4 regions of the Streptomyces sp. NBC_01341 genome follow, and region 4 is predicted to be linked to each of the others. Evidence: riboswitches for the same ligand, from Rfam matches in the RefSeq annotation. Region 4 holds a riboswitch; each other region holds the start of a gene.
What was found. Region 4 has a riboswitch for cyclic di-AMP ahead of OG206_RS07455 (LysM peptidoglycan-binding domain-containing protein). Riboswitches for the same ligand answer to the same signal wherever they lie in the genome.
Positions count from the first base shown of each region.

Region 1: linked by a shared signal. The riboswitch ahead of OG206_RS28175 (C40 family peptidase) and the one ahead of OG206_RS07455 (LysM peptidoglycan-binding domain-containing protein) in region 4 are both predicted to bind cyclic di-AMP.
Region 2: linked by a shared signal. The riboswitch ahead of OG206_RS08005 (M23 family metallopeptidase) and the one ahead of OG206_RS07455 (LysM peptidoglycan-binding domain-containing protein) in region 4 are both predicted to bind cyclic di-AMP.
Region 3: linked by a shared signal. The riboswitch ahead of OG206_RS15455 (M23 family metallopeptidase) and the one ahead of OG206_RS07455 (LysM peptidoglycan-binding domain-containing protein) in region 4 are both predicted to bind cyclic di-AMP.

Region 1 covers NZ_CP108364.1:6,385,959-6,391,244, forward strand. The annotation lists gene OG206_RS28155 (helix-turn-helix domain-containing protein) at 1-418, opposite strand, end outside; gene OG206_RS28160 (ATP-binding protein) at 649-1,080, shown strand; gene OG206_RS28165 (hypothetical protein) at 1,088-1,255, opposite strand; partial or broken gene OG206_RS28170 (LysE family translocator) at 1,221-1,483, shown strand; gene OG206_RS28175 (C40 family peptidase) at 1,541-2,011, opposite strand; cyclic di-AMP (ydaO/yuaA leader) riboswitch at 2,015-2,187, opposite strand; gene OG206_RS28180 (hypothetical protein) at 2,553-2,861, opposite strand; gene OG206_RS28185 (ABC transporter permease) at 3,320-4,177, opposite strand; partial or broken gene OG206_RS28190 (TetR/AcrR family transcriptional regulator) at 4,198-4,630, shown strand; gene OG206_RS28195 (urease subunit gamma) at 4,768-5,070, shown strand; gene OG206_RS28200 (urease subunit beta) at 5,085-5,286, shown strand, end outside.
Region 2 covers NZ_CP108364.1:1,882,054-1,887,339, forward strand. The annotation lists partial or broken gene OG206_RS07990 (bifunctional acetate--CoA ligase family protein/GNAT family N-acetyltransferase) at 1-669, opposite strand, end outside; gene OG206_RS07995 (HPr family phosphocarrier protein) at 834-1,115, shown strand; gene OG206_RS08000 (GntR family transcriptional regulator) at 1,276-1,980, opposite strand; gene OG206_RS08005 (M23 family metallopeptidase) at 2,216-2,974, opposite strand; cyclic di-AMP (ydaO/yuaA leader) riboswitch at 2,988-3,156, opposite strand; gene OG206_RS08010 (M16 family metallopeptidase) at 3,346-4,728, opposite strand; gene OG206_RS08015 (M16 family metallopeptidase) at 4,755-5,286, opposite strand, start outside.
Region 3 covers NZ_CP108364.1:3,525,376-3,530,661, forward strand. The annotation lists gene OG206_RS15445 (PrsW family intramembrane metalloprotease) at 1-387, shown strand, start outside; gene OG206_RS15450 (aldo/keto reductase) at 434-1,378, opposite strand; gene OG206_RS15455 (M23 family metallopeptidase) at 1,526-2,560, opposite strand; cyclic di-AMP (ydaO/yuaA leader) riboswitch at 2,572-2,724, opposite strand; gene OG206_RS15460 (PP2C family protein-serine/threonine phosphatase) at 2,958-4,115, opposite strand; gene OG206_RS15465 (MerR family transcriptional regulator) at 4,249-4,995, opposite strand; tRNA gene OG206_RS15470 (tRNA-Met) at 5,109-5,182, opposite strand.
Region 4 covers NZ_CP108364.1:1,726,808-1,732,093, forward strand. The annotation lists gene OG206_RS07445 (SIS domain-containing protein) at 1-852, shown strand, start outside; gene OG206_RS07450 (hypothetical protein) at 923-1,534, opposite strand; gene OG206_RS07455 (LysM peptidoglycan-binding domain-containing protein) at 1,765-2,619, opposite strand; cyclic di-AMP (ydaO/yuaA leader) riboswitch at 2,622-2,808, opposite strand; gene OG206_RS07460 (hypothetical protein) at 3,165-3,395, shown strand; gene OG206_RS07465 (TetR/AcrR family transcriptional regulator) at 3,555-4,193, opposite strand; gene OG206_RS07470 (flavodoxin family protein) at 4,325-4,777, opposite strand; partial or broken gene OG206_RS07475 (HAD-IC family P-type ATPase) at 4,862-5,286, opposite strand, start outside.

The DNA.
Region 1 (5,286 bases), 4.7 Mb from region 4:
CCAGAGTGGAGCGGGTCACGGCCCGCGCGTAGTCGGCGGTCTGCAGGAGCCCCGGCACCACCGACGTCTCGAGCGTGCGCGCGGCGTCGGCCTGTGACTCGAGACTGATGAAGTCGCGGTACTGCGGCGGAATGAGACCACGATAGGCGTGCCACCAGCCGCTTCCGCCGCCGCCGGCCGATCCGGCGAGCGTCTGGAGCAGGGCGCGCAACTGCCCGTCGCCGACCCCGTAGGCATCCAGTAACCGTGTCACGTCATCGGGGGACACCCCGCTCGCACCTGTCTCGATCCGGCTCACCTTCGACTGGTGCCAGCCCAGCATTCCGGCGGCTTCCCGGCTCGTGAGTCCGGATGTGTGACGCAGACCGCGCAGCTCTTCGCCGAGTTTGCGACGGCGTACGACCGGGCCGTTGCGCACGGTGGCCTCCCTCCGTTGTACGGAGAGCCGACCCCTTCAGGGGCGGCTCGGAAAGTGGCCAGTGTGGCGCCCGGTCAGTGCTCGCGGGGCATGGTTCACCGGAATGGGCGACAGATATATGCATATCTTGGTGGATCGCGGTTACGGACGGCTCGGGGGATGGCAGTCTGGCGCGAACCACAATCCGGACCGGTCGCGGACCGGTCGGGGCGGGAAGGGACGACGACGCCATGGCAGACCATCAGGAAGCAACCGTCACCTTGCCGAGCGACCCGGTCTCGGTGTCCGCGGCCCGCCGCTATGTCGCGCGGGTACTCACCGAGTGGGGCCTGGCCGAGGGCAGCGACCTGGCCGAGGCGGTCAGGCTGATCGTCTCGGAACTGACCACCAACGCCGTCCAGCACACCTTTGGCCTGTCACCCACGTTCACCGTCGACCTCCGGCTCGACCGGGACGAGGAGCTTTGTCTGGGCGTGACGGACAGCCACCCCCGTTGGCCGCAGAAGCTGCCCGCGGCGGTCCGCCAGGACAACGGCCGGGGCATGGTGATCATCCGGTCCCTCGCCAAGGAGTGCGGGGGGAGACTCAGCGTCATCCCCACCCCCGACGGGGGCAAGACCGTGTTGATCGCCCTTCCCTGGGCTGTTCCGGCGCAGGCCTGACATCGGCTCACGGCATGCCGGTCCTGCCGGAACCGCTCCGCAGCGGCGTCGGCAGGGTGGTGGCAGCCGCGGTGTTCTCCTGACCCGGTGCGCCACCGAGGCCGTCCGGGGGAACCCGGCGTGAGATCCCTGACCAACGTCTGACTCCGAAGACGGCCGCACTCTTCCTGAGCATGCTGCCCACGTTCGTGCCCGGCGGCAGGCTTCCCTGCCGAGGACGCAGTTGCTCGCCCTGGTGGTCGTCCTGCTCGCGCTCGTCCGGTTCCCGGCCGTGGCCCGGCACGAGGAACGTCTCGGCAGGTGGCTGCGCCGGCCGCGTACCACCCGCGACATCGAGGGCGGCAGCGGCGCGGCGCTCACCGCGCTGGGACTCGTGCTGGTGGCCGGGCCCCTGCTGCACTGATCCAGGTGGGAAGCGGCGCCGGCGCGCGCGGGGGTCGGCACCGGGCGGACGCAGGTGTCAGCGGACCCTCCCGTACCAGACGCTGTTCGACCAGATCTTCTCCAGCCGCACCAGTGCCCCGGTCTTCGGCGAGTGCCAGATCCGGCCGCTTCCGGCGTAGATCCCGACGTGGTAGACACCGCGCCCCGCGTGAAAGAAGACCAGGTCGCCGCGTTTCCGCTGCGACCTGGAGATATGGCGGGTCTTGTTGTACTGCTGTTGCGCCGTGCGGGGTAGTTTCTTGCCCGCCTTCCGATACGAGTAGAGCGTCAGCCCGGAGCAGTCGAACCGGTGCGGACCCGTGGCGCCGTATCTGTAGGGCGCGCCCTTCTTGGAGGCGGCGATGTCGAGAGCCCTCGCCGAATGGCTGGCGGCCTCGGCGTCGTCGACGAAGCCGGGAGCCAGCATCGTGGTGCTTACAGCGAATGTGAGAACCGAGGCCGTACTGACCCGGGCGAACAGAGACGGGACATGAACCTGCGCAGTCATGCGCAACCCTTCGTCAGCCGCCTGTGAAGGATGACCTGTCGGGTTCGGGCTGGCGAAGTTGCCCGGCCGCACAAGGCGGCTTCACCCCGAGGGTCGTCCGGATGTCCGGGCGGCCCGTTGTGCTCGGGTCCTCCACTCCTGCCGATCCACTTCTGTCGACCAGGCATCCGGACAGCGGCAGGACTCGGCGTCCGCCCGGACCGCCCCGCCGCGGCGGCGGGGGCTTGTCGTCCAGGGGATCTTTACGCACGCACTGGCGGATTTCCTCACTGAATCCGCGATATGTGAGAGTCGTCACCACTGATCCGTTCGGGTGGACGGGGCGGATCCGGGGACCCTGCGGCCGGGCCGGACCAGCCCCGTACCAGCGGTGGAACGACTGATTCCGTTCCTTGTCCGCGCTGCTTGCGCAAGTTGGGCTGTCCCTCGGGCGGGGGATCTTCTACGCCGAACGAGCGAGGAAAACTCATCGGCTCGTCGGGCGTGTCGGGAAGGGCACCGAAGGGGAGCCGCAAGCCGGGGGAGTCGAGCGCCGTGGTGCTCAGCCGGACGGCTCGGGCGGTACGCCTACCCGCCCGGCCCGCCGCTCCCCGTCCAGCAGTCGCAGCGCCCTGGCCGGCGTCTCCGCGTGGATCCGGGACTCACCCCGCTCGTGCATCAGCGTGAGCGCGTCGCGCAGGGCGACCGCCCGGGAGGCGAGCGCCTGTGCCGCCCTCAGGGCCCCGTAGGTATCGCCGTCGCGAGCGGGATTGATACGGCCGAGTTGGTCGAGCGCCTCGAGGTAGCAGTCGATGAACTCGGCCTCGGCGCGGGTCAGTGCGGGCAGCGGCGGGAACTGGGGTGGGAGCATCGCTGGTTCACCTCGCGGGGTGCGGCGGCCGGGACGGCATGCGGTTCTCCATGACGTGGTCCACCAGCCCGAATGCCAGGGCGGCCGGCTGTCGGGAAGGGAATGGTGTCCCGTTCGATGGCGGCTCGCGTGCCTGGATCCCGGGATCCGAAGGCTGTCCCCGCCCGGCTCCTCCGGAGCGGGTTGCTCAATGGCTACCCGGGTGCCGGGCAGCGCATGTCGGAGGCCGGGGCCGCCCGCCGCCGGCAGCACCGGAACTTGCTTGCCTGAGGCAGACCGTAGTCACGGCGAGGTCCTTGACTTCGGGCGAGGGCGGACGGCGCCGATTCGGGATCGTCGCGGAGCCCCGCGGCCGCGAGCGGGACGAGTGACCGGGGCACCCGCGCGGCCGAAAGGGAAAGCCGCGCCCTCCGCCGCTCGGGCGGGGAGGACGCGACGTGGCGCGGCGTGCAGGTTGTTCAGGTGAGCGCGGGCTCGGGCGTGCGGTCGGCGGCCTCGGTATGCGGTGCCGGGTCGTCGCGGTGCCTGCGCCCGCCCACCAGTACGGCGGTCAAACCGAGAACGGCCCAGAGGGCGAGAGTCAGCGCCGGTCCGCCCGCCGCGTGACCGTCGAAGAAGGCGGCCGACCTCAGCAGTGAGCCGCCCGCGCCGGGTGGCAGCCACTGGCCGAGGGTGCCGACAGGTGCGGGGAGCAGTTCGGGGGCGCTGGTCACGCCGGCATGCCGGTCACCGATGTCGTCGCCGCGCCGGACACCGACCCCCGCGGCAGCGCGCTCGGCGCGAGCACCCTCCCGCTCGTGGCGACCGCCATGGCCGACAGCTGGCTCGGCGTGATCACCGGCGACTGGTGGGCGGAGGCGGGCGTCGTCGGGCTCACCGTGGTGGCGATCGGCTCGACGGTGGCGGGGTTCGCCGCCCTGCTGGGCACCCCTGGCATCGGCCTGAGGGCACTGCTGATGGTGCTGCTGGGCAATCCGTTCTCCGGCCCCGCCGGGTGCGGATGCCGCCACCGCCCCGGTCGGCAACTGCGAGACGACCGGGCTCGCGGCCGAGGCGGTGAGCAGCCGCGGGCCCTGGGCGGTGACCACGACCGCCCCGTATACGACCCGGTTCTCGATCGCGGTGCGGGCCGCGGTCTCGTCCTCGTACCGGTGGATCTCGAAGGCTCCTTCCTCCCGCTCGAACCGCTCCTGCAGCTGATCGACGGCCGGCGCCGCACCTGCTATGCCGACGGGCAGGTCGCGCGGCGCGATACGGGCGGCGGGCCACGCGAGGGCCCAGAGCGCGAGCGCGACGATCAGAGGGACGAGCAGCACGGTGGCAGCCCCCGGCGGTGGTCGGGCTGTCGGCGGGGGCTGTCTACCGCTACTTCGCGGGGAAGGACGATCCCATCGCGGCCATCGCCGACGAGGCGTTCGGCGCCATCCGGCACGCCTTCGCGGACGCCGCCCAGGTCACCCCGCCGCCCACCCCGGACGTGCTCCTGGGCAGAGTGCTGCGCGCGTTCCTGGCGGCGCAGTGAGCGGCTGTCCAAAGCCTTCGGTGACGGCTACGCCGGCATGCGCGTGGGCTGGGCGACGCTGGTGGAGGCCTATCGTGCGGCCGGCATCATGCACGCCGACGTCTCCCCCGACGACGTCGCCCGCACGATGATCGCCACCGCCCAGGGATTCATGGTGCAGGAAGCACTGTTCGGCGGGGTCGAGCCCGAGGTCCTGGAGAACGGCTTGCGGGGTCTGATGTCCATGGGTCCGCAAAAGATCAGTTAACGCGCCGGAAAAACTTTCGCCCTAACGTGCAATACCTGAACCCGGAATCCCTTTCATCGTTCAACAGGGTGTTGAAGGCGGATAGGGTCCCGCTGCGCCCGGGCAGGTACCGGGCGGAAGACGAAGAGGGTGGAAGCGTGCAACTGACTCCGCACGAACAGGAACGCCTGCTCATCCATGTGGCGGCCGATGTCGCAGAGAAGCGCAGGGCACGCGGCCTGCGGCTCAATCACCCCGAGGCGATCGCGCTGATCACCTCGCACCTCCTGGAAGGCGCCCGCGACGGGCGGACGGTCGCCGAACTCATGGCCTCCGGCAGGAAGGTGCTCACCCGTGACGACGTCATGGAGGGCATCCCGGAGATGATCCACGACGTCCAGGTCGAGGCCACCTTCCCGGACGGCACCAAGCTCGTCACCGTCCACGAGCCGATCGTCTGACGGGGGAGCAGCCGATGATTCCCGGAGAGATCCTGTACGCGGAAGGCGCTGTGCCGCTCAACGAGGGGCGTCCCGTCACCCGCCTCACCGTCCTCAACGCCGCCGACCGGCCCGTCCAGGTCGGCTCGCACTATCACTTCGCCGAGGCCAACAGCGGCCTGGAGTTCGACCGCCGCGCGGCCCGTGGACTCCGGCTGAACATCGCCGCCGGAACCG
Region 2 (5,286 bases), 160 kb from region 4:
TACGCCGACCACCGCGACGGAGCCGGGTGCGAGCAGGCGCTGCACGGAGCGCGCCTCGGCCCGCTGTTCCCGTGCGCGCTGGACGGCGAGGGACTCGGCTGTGGGTTCCAGGTCGAGGGTGAGATGGACGGAGCCGTCCTCGAAGCTGCGCTGCTGGGTGAACCCGGCGTCGCGGAACACCTTGATCATCTTGGTGTTGGCGGGCAGCACCTCGGCGGCGAAGCGACGGATGCCCCGCTCCCGGGCGACCGCCGCGATGTGCTCCAGGAGCGCCGACGCCACTCCGCGGCCCTGGTGGGCGTCCTGGACGAGGAAGGCGACCTCGGCCTCGTCCGCGGGGGCCGAGGCGGGGCGGCCCCGCTCGTCGATGCGGTCGAAGCGGACGGTGGCGATGAAGTCGCCGCCGACGGTGACGGCCAGTCCCACCCGGTCGACGTAGTCGTGATGGGTGAAGCGGTGCACGTCACGCGCGGAGAGCCGGGGGTACGGGGCGAAGAAGCGGTAGTACTTCGACTCGTCGGAGACCTGCTCGTAGAAGCTGACCAGCCGCTCGGCATCGTCCGTGGTGATGGGCCGGATGCAGGCGGTGCCACCGTCGCGGAGCACCACGTCCGCCTCCCAGTGGTCGGGGTACGCGTGATGCGGCCTCTGCTCCGGGATGGGCTCCATGGGCAAAGCCTACGACCGCCGCAGCGGTCGCGGCGGGTTCCCGGCGGGGGCACGCTGAGTGAGCCTGCGGGCGGCCGCCCGGCCCGCTCCGGGGCCGGGCACAGCAGGGCGCACCACATGAGAGACTGGTCTAGACAACTCATTGACACCTGAAGGGCAGAACCATGGCTGAGCGCCGCGTCAACGTCGGTTGGGCCGAGGGCCTGCACGCCCGCCCCGCTTCCATCTTCGTCCGTGCCGCCACGGCCTCCGGCGTCCCCGTGACCATCGCCAAGGCGGACGGCAACCCCGTCAACGCCGCCTCCATGCTCGCGGTGCTCGGCCTGGGCGCGCAGGGCGGCGAGGAGATCGTGCTCGCCTCCGAGGCGGACAACGCCGAGGCCGCCCTGGACCGCCTGGCGAAGCTGGTTGCCGAAGGGCTCGAGGAGCTCCCGGAGACCGTCTGATCCCGGCCGGAATTCTCTCTGCGGAAAAGCCGCGGCGCCCCCACCGGGCTCTGCGGCTTTTCTGTTTCCCGAACTGCCGGGAACCAGCCCCGGAAAAGCGGATCAAGGCAGCAGGAAGAAAGCCCTTCGACAATTGCCCTCTTTGTATACGGTGCAATTGTTAATGACGGACTCCCGCGATGTTTACGTGGTGTTGCGAAGTCCTCACCCGGGCTCCGCCCGCCGCCCGGTCGGGCCGGTCCGTGCGGCGCAGCCGGTGGGCCGCCGTGACCCGCTCGGCGTGCTGGACGGCGAGCGCCCTGGCCCGTTCCGCGTCCCCGCGCGCCACGGCGTCCACGAGGGCACCGTGCTCGGCCCAGGATTCCGCGGGCCTGGCCGGCTGCTCGACGGCGTACATCCAGGCGATCTTGTGCCTCAGCTGCGTGAGCAGCGCGATCAGGGCGGGGCTGCCCGACGCCTGGGCGAGCGTCTCGTGGAACCAGCCACCGAGCGAGCGCAGGTCCTCCCCCTCGCCCCGCCGCACCCTCTCCTGCCCCAGCCTGACCAGGCCCCGGAGCACCTTCAGGTGCGCGTCGGTACGTCGCCGGGCCGCACGCGCGGCGCCCAGCGGCTCCAGCAGCATCCGGATCTCCAGCAGGTCGGCCGCCTCCTGCTCCGTGGGTTCGGCGACACAGGCACCGGCGTGCCGACGGGTGACGACGAACCCCTCGGACTCCAGGGTGCGCAGTGCCTCGCGCACAGGGACACGGGAGACGCCGTAGCGGCGCGCGAGCACCTCCTCGGTGAGGCGGCTGCCGCGCTCGAAGACACCGGAGACGATGTCGTCACGGATTGCCGTGCATACCGAATGCGCGGGAATGCGCATGTCCGAACCTCCGCCTTAATCCCCGCGAAACGCGGCCGATCGACGCCTGTTCTGTGACTCTATTGCAACCGGTCGGAATTTCCGACGGCGGGGTGGAATCCATGGATATCTTTTGGCCGGAAGGCAGTTCCGCGCGGCTCGGATGCGCCGTGCCGCGGGGCACGGCGAAGGCCCCGGCGCGATGCCGGGGCCTTCGTCGGAGCGGTGCGTGCGGGCGAACGGGGCGGACCCGGGGTCAGACCTGGACGCCGTGGGCGCGGAGGTAGGCGACGGGGTCCATGTCGGAGCCGTACTCGGGGGTGGTGCGGGCCTCGAAGTGCAGGTGCGGTCCGGTGGAGTTGCCGGTCGACCCGGAGAGGCCGATCCGCTGCCCCGAGCCGACGCTCTGGCCGACCGAGACGCCGATCGAGGAGAGGTGGCCGTACTGGGTGTACGTGCCGTCCTTCATCCTGAGCACGATGTTGTTGCCGTACGCGCCGCCCCAGCCGGCCTCGACGACCGTGCCGGCACCGACGGCGACGACGGAAGTGCCGGACGCGGCCTGGAAGTCCACGCCGGAGTGGGTGCCGGAGGACCAGAGCGCGCCGCCGGACTTGTAGCCGGTGGTGACGTGCGAACCGGCGACCGGGAGGTGGAAGGCGTTGAGACGGGCGCGCTCGGCGGCGCGTGCGGCACGCGCCTTCTCCTCACGGGCCTCCTTGGCGCGGGCCTCCGCCTTGCGCTTGGCCTCGGCCTTCGCCTTCGCGACCTCCGCCTGGTGCTGCTGGGCCTGCGCCTGGGCCTCGATCTGCGCGGCAAGGCTCATGTCGAGGGCGACGGTCTGCGCCAGACCGGTGCCGCTCGCGGTGACCTCGGAGTCCGCGGCGAGCGCCGGGGATGCTGTGGCGCCGATGACACCGGTGGTGGCCAGGGCCGCGATGCCGGCGACCCGGGCGCTCCTGCGCGTCAGGCGGCTCGGGGCACGGTGCTTCCCGGTGGCACGGATGAACGCCATGAAGTGGCTGGTCCTTTCCTTCCTTCTCGCCTACCGGGTTAGCTGACGGGTTCGGAGCAGGAAGGTCTCCTACGGGCCCCTCTCGTCTCGCGCGAGACGCAGGGATCCGATTCACCCCAGGGACTTCGTGGGTCCCCGGCTCCCCAGGCTCGCGCCTGACGGGGACTCGGCGATGACTGTCCGGCGCCGCGGTCGCGGCTCGGGTCCGACGGACAGCCGAGCCGACGCTAGGACGGGCCCCTCCCCCTCACCAAACGGAAAGGGTCTTTTGTCGGACATCCCACAGGATGAACACGCACTTCTCTTGATAAATCAGACAAAAGACAGGACCCCGGCGGAGTGTCCGCCGGAGTCCTGAATGTGGCGGACCGTCAGCCGCTGACGACCGACACCTCGCCGATGCCCAGCGCCCTGACGGGGTCGGCGATCTGCGCGGCGTCGCCGACCAGCACGGTGACCAGACGGTCGACGGGGAAGGCGTTGACCACCGCGGCGGTCGCCTCGACCGTGCCCGTATCGGCCAGGCGCGCGTACAGCGTGGCCTGGTAGTCGTCCGGGAGGTGCTGCTCCACCTGGTCGGCGAGGGTCCCCGCGACGGAGGCCGCCGTCTCGTATTTCAGCGGGGCCACGCCCACGAGGTTCTGCACGGCGGTCTCACGCTCGGCGTCGGTGAGCCCCTCGGCCGCGAGGGTGCGCAGGACCTTCCACAGGTCGTCGAGCGCCGGCCCCGTCGACTCCGTGTCCACCGAGCCGCTGATGGCCAGCATCGCCGCGCCCGTGGGTCCGGAGGACGAACCGGGACCTGTCGAGCGCAGTACCTGGCCGAAGGCCCGGACGCCGTAGGTGTAGCCCTTCTCCTCGCGCAGCACGCGGTCCAGCCTGGAAGTCAGGGTGCCCCCCAGGCAGTACGTGCCGAGGACCTGGGCGGGCCACACGCTGTCGTGCCGGTCGGCACCGATCCGCCCGATGAGGAGCTGGGTCTGCACCGCCCCGGGACGGTCCACGATGACCACACGTCCGGTGTCGTCCGCGGTGATCGGAGGCACCGGGCGTGCCCGGACCGAATTGCCGGACCAGTCGCCGACGGTTTCGGCGAGCAGTTCGTCCAGGTCGATGCCGGTGAGGTCGCCGACGACGACGGCGGTCGCGGTGGACGGACGGACGTGGGCGTCGTAGAAGGCACGGACGGCCGCGGCGTCGATGCGCCGCACCGTCTCCTCGGTCCCCTGGCGCGGACGCGACATCCGGGCGGTCGCCGGGAAGAGCTCCTTGGAGAGCTGCTTCGCCGCCCGCCGGGCGGGGTTGGCCTGCTCGTGGGGGATCTCGTCGAGCCGGTTGCCCACCAACCGCTCGATCTCGCTCTCCGCGAAGGCCGGGGCCCTCAGCGCCTCGGCGACCAGGCCGAGCGCCTTGGCGAGCCGGGAGACCGGGACCTCCAGAGAGACGCGGAGACCCGGGTGGTCGGCGTGGGCGTCCAGTGTGGCGCCGCAGCGCTCCAGCTCGGCCGCGAACTCCTCCGCGGAGCGCTTGTCCGTGCCTTCGGACAGCGCGCGGGCCATGATCGTGGCCACACCGTCGAGGCCCTCGGGCTCGGCGTCCAGCGGCGCGTCGAGGAAGATCTCCACGGCGACGACCTGCTGGCCGGGGCGGTGACAGCGCAGCACGGTCAGGCCGTTGGGCAGTGCGCCCCGCTCGGGCGCGGGGAAGGCCCAGGGCCTGGCCTCGCCGGCGGTCGGCTGCGGGTGGTACTCCATCGCTACTCCAGTCACGGCGGCGTCGGTCACTTGTCGGCCCCCTCGTGCGCGTCGTTGCCGTCCGTCTCGTCCGCCGGTTCGACCGGCTCGTAGACCAGGACGGCACGGTTGTCGGGCCGCAGATGGGCCCGGGCAGCGGCCTTGACCTCGTCGGCGGTCACGTCCAGCACGCGGCCGACCGCGGTCAGCGCGAGCTGCGGATCGCCGAACAGAACGGCGTACCTGCACAGTTCGTCGGCACGGCCGGAGACCGTGCCGAGCCGGTCGAGCCACTCGCGCTCCAACTGTGCCTGCGCGCGTTCCATTTCCTCCGGGGTGGGGCCCTCCTCGGCGAAGCGGGCCAGCTCCTCGTCGACCGCCTCCTCGATCCGCGGGACCTCGACGCCGCCGGACGTCTTGACGTCCAGCCAGCCCAGCGAGGGTGCGCCGGAGAGCCGGAGCAGCCCGAATCCCGCGGCCACGGCCGTGCGGTCGCGGCGGACCAGGCGGTTGTGCAGGCGGGACGACTCGCCGCCACCGAGCACGGTCAGCGCGAGGTCCGCGGCATCGCACGCGCGG
Region 3 (5,286 bases), 1.8 Mb from region 4:
CACGGGGCCCAGGACCGCGCCCGGGGCAGGGCTGCCGCCCGCGCGGTCGCCGAGTACGAGTCGTTCGCGACGTCCCTGGCCATGCTCCGCCGACGGGCACGCCACGACGGCGCGGGCGCCGACTTCGCCGTCCGCGAGCAGGAGTTGCTGCACCATCTGTGGCAGCGTCGGGAGATCGCGGGACCCGCTCTGGGGTACGCGGCGCACATGACGGGCCGGACGCGCGCCCACGTGTCGCCCCCGCAGGCACCGTTCCCCCGCCGGCTCCCCCACGGCGCCCCGGCTCCCCGGCAGATCCCGGCGCCGCACCGCCACTACGGCGGCTACAACCCCTATCTGGAGCACGGCCCCCGTGCCGCTCCGCCCACCGGGACTCCGCCGGGGTGAGGGGCCCGTCCGGACCGGCGCGGCCCGGACGGTTGGTGCCGGATCCTCAGGCCGAGGCCTCGGTGAGCTCTGCCAGCTGGCCCTCGGTCAGTTCGAGCCCGGCCACCGCCACGAGTGCGGGCAGCTGGCCGACCGTGCGGGCCGAGGCGATCGGTGCGGCCACGGTCGGCCGGGACGCCAGCCAGGCCAGCGCCACCGTGGCGATCTCGGCGTCGTGCTCCTGGGCCACCTTGTCGAGCGCCCCGAGCACCTTGCGGCCGCGCTCGGTCTCCAGGTGCTTCCCCGCGCCTTCGGCCCGCGCGCTCCGGACGGCCGTCCCCGGCCGGTACTTGCCGGTGAGGAAGCCCGAGGCGAGCGCGAAGTACGGGACGGCGGCGAGTCCCTCGGCCGCCGCGGTGTCCTGGAGCGCGCCTTCGTAGGTGTCGCGCGAGACGAGGTTGTAGTGCGGCTGCAGAGCGACGTAGCGGGCGAGGCCCTCGCGCTCCGAGAACTCCAACGAGGCCTTGAGCCGCTCCGGGCTGATGTTGGACGCCGCGATCTCCCGGACCTTGCCGGCCTTCACCAGCTCGTCCAGGGCGCCGATGATCTCCTCGACGGGGACCGTCTCGTCGTCGAAGTGCGTGTAGTAGAGGTCGATGTGGTCGGTACCGAGCCGGCGGAGCGACGCCTCGGCCGCCCCCTTGATCGTGGTCGCCGACAGCCCCTTGTACTCCGGGTGGGCTCCGCCCTTGGTCGCGACGACGACATCGTCCCTGCGGGAACGGCCGGACAGCCACGCACCGATGAGCGTCTCCGACTCACCGCCTTCGTTGCCCGGGACCCAGGCCGAGTAGGCGTCAGCGGTGTCGATGAAGTTGCCGCCCGCCTCCGTGTACGCGTCGAGGACGGCGAAGGTGGTGTCCCGGTCGGCGGTCCAGCCGAAGACGTTGCCGCCGAGAGCGAGAGGGAAGACCTTCAGGCCTGAGTTTCCGAGCGGGCGCAGTGATGTCATAGCCGGGCTCAACACATGGGCGGAGCCACATATTCCGATCCCGGCGGCCGCCCGCTCTCGGAGTGCGGGGCCGGCGGCCCTGGCGTCGGGGGGTTGTGCGCCAGGGCCGCCGGGGTCTCGAAGTGCGCCGTGTGCCGGCGCGGGCACTCAGATCGAGAGGCCCTTGCCGCGCAGCCAGCTCATCGGATCGACGCCCGAGCCGTCCGCGGTGTGGATCTCCAGGTGCAGGTGCGGCCCGGTCACGTTGCCGGTCGCTCCGACCCGGCCGATGGTGTCGCCGGTGGTGACCTTCTGGCCGGCGGTGACGTCCATCGAGGACTGGTGGCAGTACCAGACCTCGGTGCCGTCGTCGAGCTGAAGGACCGTGCGGTAGCCGTAGGAACCTGACCAGCCCGCCGACTTCACCGTGCCGCTGTGCACGGCCTTGACCGGCGTACCGGTGGGAGCGGCGAAGTCGAGACCGGTGTGGTAGCCGGAGGACCACATCGAACCGGCCTGACCGAAGGTCGAGGTGATGGTGTACGAGGAGGTCGGGACGGCGTAGCTCAGGGCGAGCTTGGCGAGACGCTCGGCCTCGGCCTTCTTCTTCGCCGCCTCTTCGTCCGCCTTCTTCTTCGCGGCGGCCTTCGCCTCGGCCTCGCTCTGCTGCTTGGCCGCCTGGGCCGCGGCCTCCTCGGCCGCCGCCTTCTCCTGCGTGGCTTTGGCTTCGGCCTCGGCCCCGGCCTGCTGCTGCTCGGCCTGCTGGAGGATGCGGGCGCGCAGCGCCTCGCCGGCGTCCGTGGTGCCCTGCTCGGCCTCGGCAGCGGTGATGCCGGCCGTGGTCAGCGGGGAGGAAGCGGTGACCGTGCCCTGATCCGCGTCGTCGGAGAGGTAAGCACCCACGCCGGGAAGGGACTTGGCGTCGGGAAGATTGTCCGCGATGGAATCGGGAAGGGAGATGGAGACCGGCGGTTTGCTCTGCGCGGTGGCCATGCCTCCCGCGCCGACGGCCGCGATGACACCGACGCCGAGGACGGTGGAGCTACGGGCGAGACCACGCTGTTTGGCCACGCGGTGCCTGCCGCGCACGGGACGGATGGACTCCTCGGTGGGGTTCCATTCCTCCCACGTCCTGCCCTGATCACCGGGACTGACGGGCCTGAAGGGTGCCGGAGCCTCGGGGGCAGGCTGATTTGACGCCACGTGGGCGCACTCCTTTCCTTCCTTCTCGCCTACCGGGTTAGCTGACGGGTTCGGAGCAGGAAGGTCTCCTACGGACCCCTTCGTCCCTCGCGGGAGTCAGGCGTCCGATTCACCCCATGTAGGTGGTTCCCCGGTTCCCTTGCGGGATTCGGCACTGCGCACGGTGCCGCCTCTGGCGACGACTGGGACAACCGCGCTGCGTTATCGAACGTTAATAGACATGCGGGTCCGATTCCAAGCTGTTCCCACAGATCGTTCATGACTCTGGCCTGGACTTTCAGGGGTCAATCGCCCCCAAACGGGCGAGTTGCACACCCCTCACGCACACCACGGTTTCTGACGTTTCGTCAAATGTTATGCACAGCGACGTCTTCTGATTACGGACGGTCGTCTTCGGTCATTCACGGTACCGCCCCACGATCTTCACCGTCTTCCGCCGCTCCTGCTGCCCCCTGGACGGCCGCCCGACCGCGAGCAGTGCGAGGTCGTCCGTCGACCGGCCCCCCGTGTGCAGCCGGACGTCATCGGTGAGGGCCGAGAGCAGTTCCTCCGGTCCCGGGAAGAGCCTGCCGCGCAACCGGGCCGCCGGGTCGTAGAAGACCCCGTCGGCGTCCCGCGCCTCCGAGAGCCCGTCGGTGAACGCCAGGAAGGTGGCCCCCGCCGGCAGCGGCCACTCGTCCGCACGGTCCGGCCACACGTCGAGGCCCATGCCGAGCGGCAGGGCCGGCTCGGTCGGCCGCAGGACGTCGAGCGCGCCGTCCGCGTGGAGCACGAGCGGCTCGGGGTGGCCCCGGTTGACGACCCGCAGCGTGTCGGCGCCCGCCGGGATCTCGGCGAGCACGGCCGTCACGAACCCCTCCATCGAGTCCAGTCCGCCGCGCCGCGTGCTCTCCCGTGCCAGCGCCCGCTCCAGCCGCTGGACCACGCCCTCCAGCGAGCGCTCCTGCTCGGCCGCCTCACGGAAGGCGCCGATCACGACGGCCACCGCCGCCACCGCGTCCAGGCCCTTGCCCCGTACGTCCCCGACCACCAGCCGCACCCCGTACGGCGTGTCCGCGACCGCGAACAGGTCGCCGCCGACGAACTCGTCGGCCTGCGCGGCCTCGTAGCGCGCCGCGACCTGCATACCGCCGATCCGGTCCTCCGGCACGGGGAGCACCGCGCGCATCGCGGTCTCCGCGATGACCCGCGCCGAGGCCAGCTGCTCGTTGCCGCGCTGTACGACCCGGTTGATGACGAGCGAGAGCGCGGCGACGGTGACGAGGGTGAGCAGGTCCGTGAGGGGGGCGACTTCGGCGAGCACGCCGTCGGAGGCACGGATGGCGAGGACGACGAGGATCGCGGCCACACCGGTTCGGATCGTGGAGGCCAGCGAGAAGAAGGGGGCGGCGATCAGCGGCGCCGCGGCGAAGAGCGGCACCGCGGAGACCTCGGGCGGGGTCGTGACGTCGCAGACCACTCCGGCACAGATCATCAGGGTGGGCAGCAGACGCACGAGCCTGCGTGCGCGCGCGTTCCCCTGGGCGCGCCCCTGCCGTTCGTCCCGCTTCCCCACCTGTACACCCCTGCCCGGTCCGCCCACGGCTGCGGACGGTACCGCGCCCCGACCCGGCCGGGCGGAGCCGCGCCGTGACGCGCCCGCTCATCGGCCGAAGGAAGGAGCGCACCGCCGCCACGTTCCTCCGGGGTCAACCGGAGAGCCGGTGCCCAGCGTAGATCGTCAGTGCATCCCGTACGAAGACGGCGGTTCCGTCCCCGTGGCGATCGTAGTTCTTCGCGAAGCGTGGATCGGCGGCGTACATCTCGCCGAGCCCGGTGACGTACGAACGGGTGACTTCCGTGGTCACCGACAGCCACGCGCAGTGCCGACGTGCGATGTCCTGCACCTCGTCGCTTCCCGCTTCCAGACCGGCGGCCCTCGCCGCGCCGTAGTCACGGGCGATGACGTCGTGCGCGTCCTGGAACGCGGCACGCTCTGCGGGGCTCAGCCCGCGCCACCACCGGTCACCCCGCTCGTACGCCGCACGGCCCCACCGCTCGCCGACCTCCTGCTCGTACGCCGTGTGGTCGAAGCCGTCGAACACTTCCTCGGCCATGAGATCCTCCCCTTCCTCGGTCCTGTGGAGAGTGGTCCGCACCGAGGCGATCTGCCGTCCGATGCGCTCCCGCTCCTGCTCCAGCAGGCGCAGATGGGCCCGGAGCGCCACGGAGGTGTCCCGCTGCCCCTCCAGCACGTCCTTGATCGCCGGCAGCGAGAGTCCCAGCTCCCTCAGCAGCAGGATGCGCTGGAGTCTGACCAGTGCGTCCTGGTCGTAGTAGCGGTAGCCGTTCGCACCGGTGCGGCTCGGCACGAGAAGACCGAGATCTCCGTAGTGCCGGAGCGTGCGGCTGGTGGTGCCGGCTCTTCTGGCGATTTCCTGGATGGACCACTCCATGCCGGAAACGCTAGATCTTCACGCAACGTCAAGGTCAAGCCCCGCATCCCGGAGCCGCCCCGGCGCACGACAGAGGCCCGGATCCTCGAAAGGATCCGGGCCTCTGTCTTCAGTAGCGGGGACAGGATTTGAACCTGCGACCTCTGGGTTATGAGCCCAGCGAGCTACCGAGCTGCTCCACCCCGCGTCGTTGTGATGGCAACTCTACGCCATCCGGGAGGGTGCTCCGACCACTTTTCCCACCGGCTCCCCTCCACGCTCGTCCTGAGGCGGTCGGCGCCCCAGCGGCCG
Region 4 (5,286 bases):
TGGCGCCGGGCCGCGGAGATCGCCGCGGCCCGGGGAGCGGCCCTGCCCGCCACCGGTGAGCGCATCGCCGTCGTCGGCTGCGGCACGTCGTACTACATGGCGCAGGCCTACGCCGCACTGCGCGAGGAATCGGGCCAGGGCGAGTCGGACGCGTACGCCGCCTCGGAGTTCCCCTTCGGCCGCACGTACGACCGGGTGGTCGCTCTGACGCGTTCGGGGACCACGACCGAGGTACTGGAGCTGCTGACCCGGCTGCGAGGCTCCACCCGGACCGTCGCGGTCACCGCGGACCCGCTGACGCCGGTGATGGACGCCGCGGACCAGGTGGTGGTCCTCGACTTCGCCGACGAACGCTCGGTGGTGCAGACCCGCTTCGCGACCACCGCGCTGACGTTGTTCCGCGCCCACCTCGGGCTGCACACGGAGGAGGCCGTACGGGATGCGGAGACCGCACTCGCCGAACCGCTGCCCGAAGGCCTCCTGGAGGCGACCCAGTTCAGCTTCCTGGGGCGCGGCTGGACGGTCGGGCTGGCCAACGAGGCGGCGCTCAAGATGAAGGAGGCGTCGCTTTCCTGGACCGAGTCGTATCCGGCGATGGAATACCGCCACGGACCCATCAGCATCGCCACGGCCGGGACCGCCACATGGATGTTCGGCTCCGCCCCGGAGGGCTTGGCCGAGCAGGTGCGCGCGACGGGTGCGCGCTGGGTGGAGAGCGACCTGGACCCGCTGGCCGACCTGGTCCGGGTGCAGCGGCTGGCGATCGCCCGCGCCACGGCCCGTGGCCTCGACCCGGACCTGCCGCGCCATCTGACCCGGTCGGTGGTGCTCGACGGGACGGATCGGGCCTGACACCACGTCACGGCATGCCGCGCACCGGGCTCGCACGGAGCCCGGTGCGCGGCCGCGGACGAGCGGCCGGTCAGCCCTCTTCGAAGTGGGCGTCCAGCGCGGCGTCCAGTTCGGCCGTCCACTCCTTGAGGCGGCCCCGGGCGTCGGCCTCGACCTCGGCGTTGAACCACCGGCGGCTCGACAGGTGGACCGTGACGGTGAACCGGCGCCCGAAGCGGCCGGTCGTGACCTCGACCGCACCGATCTCGGACCAGTCGAACTCCGCTTCCTGGTCGTCCAGCCGGAAGCGGACACCCTCGGCGTCCACCCTGATGGATCCACGCCGGTCGCTGACCTCGAAGACAGGGCCGTCGCCGGTCGCGCCCGGCTCGTCCGTGCCCGCCGCGCCGGTGACGGCGGCAGTCCCCTCGTCGTCGTCGGTGACCGCCGTGCCGCTCAGCACCGCGTCGTCGGGACCGGCCGCCCGGTCGCCGGCCGGCTGCTCGACCACGGCGTCCTGGATGTCGGCCGTGTCCTGGACGTCCGTGTCGTCGTGCCCGCCGGCATCCTCCGGTGCCGCGTCGGCCGCCTCCGCATCCGCCTCCGTCCGCGCGGGGGCAGGGGCCGTCAGGCCTGGGATGTACGCCGGGTCTGTCCCCGCGGCGAACTCGGGCTTGGTGTTGGAATCTATGCGCTGCTCCACGGCGGGCAGTATGGACGACGAACCTGTACGAGACCAGTCGACCGCGGCCCGGCAGGCCTGACGCCGCAGCCGGACCACCCGGTGGGGCGGTCCGGCACCTTCGCGCGCCGCCCCCACCCGGCGCCGTACACGAAGGAAGGGTGGTACGGGTTCCGCCGAACCCGTACCACCCTGTGTTCCTGCCCCTGCCTCACACGCCGCGTGCGGGAGGGTTACGCGTCGCCGGAGGCTCAGTAGGCCCCGAAGACGTTGTCGATCGAGCCGTACCGGTCGGCGGCGTAGTTGCACGCGGCCGTGATGTTGGCGACCGGGTCGTAGCTGTCCAGCGACGTGCCGGGCACGTGGTAGGCCTGGAAGGTCGGGTCGATGACCTGCAGCAGACCCTTGGACGGGATGCCCGCAGCGGCGTTCGAGTCCCAGTTGTTGATGGCCATCGGGTTGCCGGACGACTCGCGCATGATGTTGCGGTGGATGCCCTCGTAGCTGCCGGGGATGCCGTGCTCGGCCATGACGGCCAGCGACTCCCTGATCCAGCCGTCGAGGTCGTTCGTGTACGCGGTCCGCTCGGCGGCGGGAACCGCCTGCGCGGCGGGTGCGCCCTGTGCGGCGAGTCCGGTGCTCGCGCGCTCCGAACGGTCCGCGCGGCCGGAAGCCCTGGATTCGGTCTTGGCGGCCTTGTCGGCCTTCGCCGGCTTGTCCGCGGACTTCTTCCCGTGCTTGCCGCCGATGGTCAGCTCGAGGCCGGGGTGAATGAGGTCGGGGTTCGCTCCGACAGCCTTCTTGTTGCCCTCGTAGAGAGCCTTCCAGCCGCCGTGGACAGAATGCTCGCGAGCGATCTTGGCGAGAGTGTCGCCGATGACGACGGAATAGCTCCTGGGCGTGGCGTGCTTTGCGGCAATTCCCTGTGCGGACAGGGCAGTCGACGTCACCGTCTTTTCAGCGGCGGCCGGCTGGGCCGGGGCCGCGAAGGCACCGGTCGCGCCGATCACGGGAAGCGCGAGAGCGACTCCACCCGTGGTCACGGCGATGACGCCGCGCTTCAGCGAACTGGTCCTGGAACGACGGGGCTTGGAAAAAACGGGCATGCTGAATTCCTCTCCGTCGCCTACGAAGTGAGCTGTCGGGTTCGAGCTGGAGATGCCCGGCCGCATGACATGCGACTTCACCCCGAGCCGTCCCGGACACCGGGTCGGCGCTTACTTGGGTCCCCCGCTCCTGCCGTACGAGAAGTGGTCGGGTAACCGGACGGCGGCAGGATTCGGCGTTCCATCCGGAATGAGGGTGACCGTAGGCGAGAAATAGCGAAAGGAACAAGCCCGGAGTAATGATCAAAATTCAAGCGCAAGATCGAATTTCGGTAATTCCTGTAATCCATCGCACACAGCCCCTCCCATCCCTCTTGGCACACAAGGGAACCGGCGGGCCCGTTTCGGCGTCCGGGGGGTTGAGGGTGACGCTGGTCACTGGGTCCGATAAGGGCGATTTGCACCCTCACGAAGGTCCCCAGGTCACACGAAATGGCCTTTTATGGATTACAGGATAAATCCTGCATAACTGAGTAAATCGGTCATAAGGCTCACTGCGGCCTCATTCAGGCATAGGGAGCGCGGTCCCGTGGAACCGATCCCGCATGACCTACACCCCTCAGTTCCCGAACCCGCGGATCACCGTGCTGCCCGTTCAGCCCGGCGACCCGCCGTTCCGCATCGTGGAGATCGACGGAGAGGTGATCGGAACAGCGACCGCTGTGACCGACGTGCTCATCGCCGCGGCCGCGGCCGGAATCCCCGTACACGACCTGGACGACCCGGCCGCCGTCCGGTGGGTGGGTGGCGGAAAGCTCAGCTGGCGGTTGCACTGAGCGAATCGGGGGACGGCACCACCGCGAGGCACGGCGCGATCGCCCGCTCCTGCCGCTCCGGACGCCGGCACGGGACCGCCCGGCGAACCGCACGCTCCCGACGGGCGCGCCCGCCTCCCCCTCCGACGACAGCCACGCCTCCGGTAGGGGGCCTGGCCGTCACTCCTGGCGGAGGCCGGCCCCCGGGGCTGTGGCCCGCAGCAGACCGAGCGTGGTGTCGAGCGCGGCCTCCAGGTGCGTGACCCGGCCGGTGGACATCAGGATGGCCACGCCTCCCTGTACGGCGGCGAGCAGGGCTGCCGCCGTACGATCGGCGTCCAGTCCCGCGTCCATCTCACCGCAGTCCTGCATACGCCGGACACCGCGGCGAAGAGCGGCCTGCCACTGGTCGATCAGCCGACCGGTGAGCACCTGGGCGGCGGGGGTGGTGCGGCCCAGTTCGGTCATCAGCACGCCCAGCGGACAGGTGACGCCCTGCTGCTCGTAACGGCGGAGGACGGCGTCCCGCCAGTCCTGCCACGCCTCCCAGCTGCCCAGGTCACTGAGGTGCGGTTCCTGGTCCTCCAGGACCAGCTCGGCCTCACGCGCGGCGACCGCGAGCAGCAGCTCCTCCTTGCCACCGGGGAAGTAGTGGAAGATCTGACTCTTGCTGGTCGAGGTGCGCGCGCGGATGTCGTCCAGCGTGCTCGCCGCGGCGCCCCCGGCCCGGATCTGCGCCGCGGCGCCCTCGACGATACGACTGCGGGTGGCTGCCCCCTTGGGGGTGAGCCGCTGCTCGGTGGGCTTCATGGGCGGCATCCCGGCACCTCCATTACTGGACTCACAGGTCCATTCTATGGGGCGGGTGCGGTTCCCGGACAGCGGAACCAACATCCCGTACGCCGGCCGCGTCCCGGGCCTCCCGGCCGATGTCACGGTGGTGGCGGACGTCAGGCCATGAGACCGGCGGCCACGGTCGCGCCCAGCTCCCAGCAGGCTTCCTCGTCGGCCTTGCCAGGCTCTCCCGTGAGGGTCACGCCCTCCGCCGCACGCCGCCAGCCGAGGCCGGTGGTGATCGCCTCGATGCCCCGGACGGCGCCGGTGACGTCGTTGCCCCCGTGTACCCAGAAGCCGAAGGGGCGGCCCTTCGTGGCGTCGAGGCACGGGTAGTAGACCTGGTCGAAGAAGTGCTTGAGGGCTCCGGACATGTAGCCGAGGTTCGCGGGTGTTCCGAGCAGATAGCCGTCGGCGGCGAGCACGTCGGACGCCGTGGCGGAGAGCGCCGCCCGGCGCACGACCCGTACACCCTCGATGTCGTCCGCGGTCGCCCCCGCGACGACGGCTTCGAACAGCGCCTGGCAGTTGGGCGACGGGGTGTGATGCACGATCAGCAGAGTGGCCACACCCCCGAACCCTGCCGCTCTCGGCAGACCTACGCAAACCGAGGTCCCCGGCCCCCGCCGGGGACCTCGGTCTCCCGGCCGTCAGGCCGCGGCGCGGAAGCCGCGCAGGCGGATCGTGCCCGGCGTCCGCCGGGCGAGCCGTATCGCGTCGGCGGCGGCCCACAGGTCCCCCCGCACGAGAGTCAGGTCCCGGCCTCGATGGCCGCGTCGGTACCCGTGCCCATGGCCAGACCCGGATCGGCCCGGGCGCGAGCCGAGGCGTCGTTGACACCGTCGCCGACCATGGCGACGCTCCGCCCCTGCTCCTGCAGCTTCCGGACGACGTCGGCCTGTTCCTGCGGCATGACGTCGGCGACGACCTCGTCGATGCCGACTTCGGCTGCGACCCAGCCCGCGACCGCCTTGTTGTCGCCGGTCATCAGGATCGGGGGGGCCAGGCCCCGTGCCCGCAGCCGCCGGACGGCCTCCGCACCGGTCTCCTTGACCGCGTCGGGGGACTTGGCGAGAGC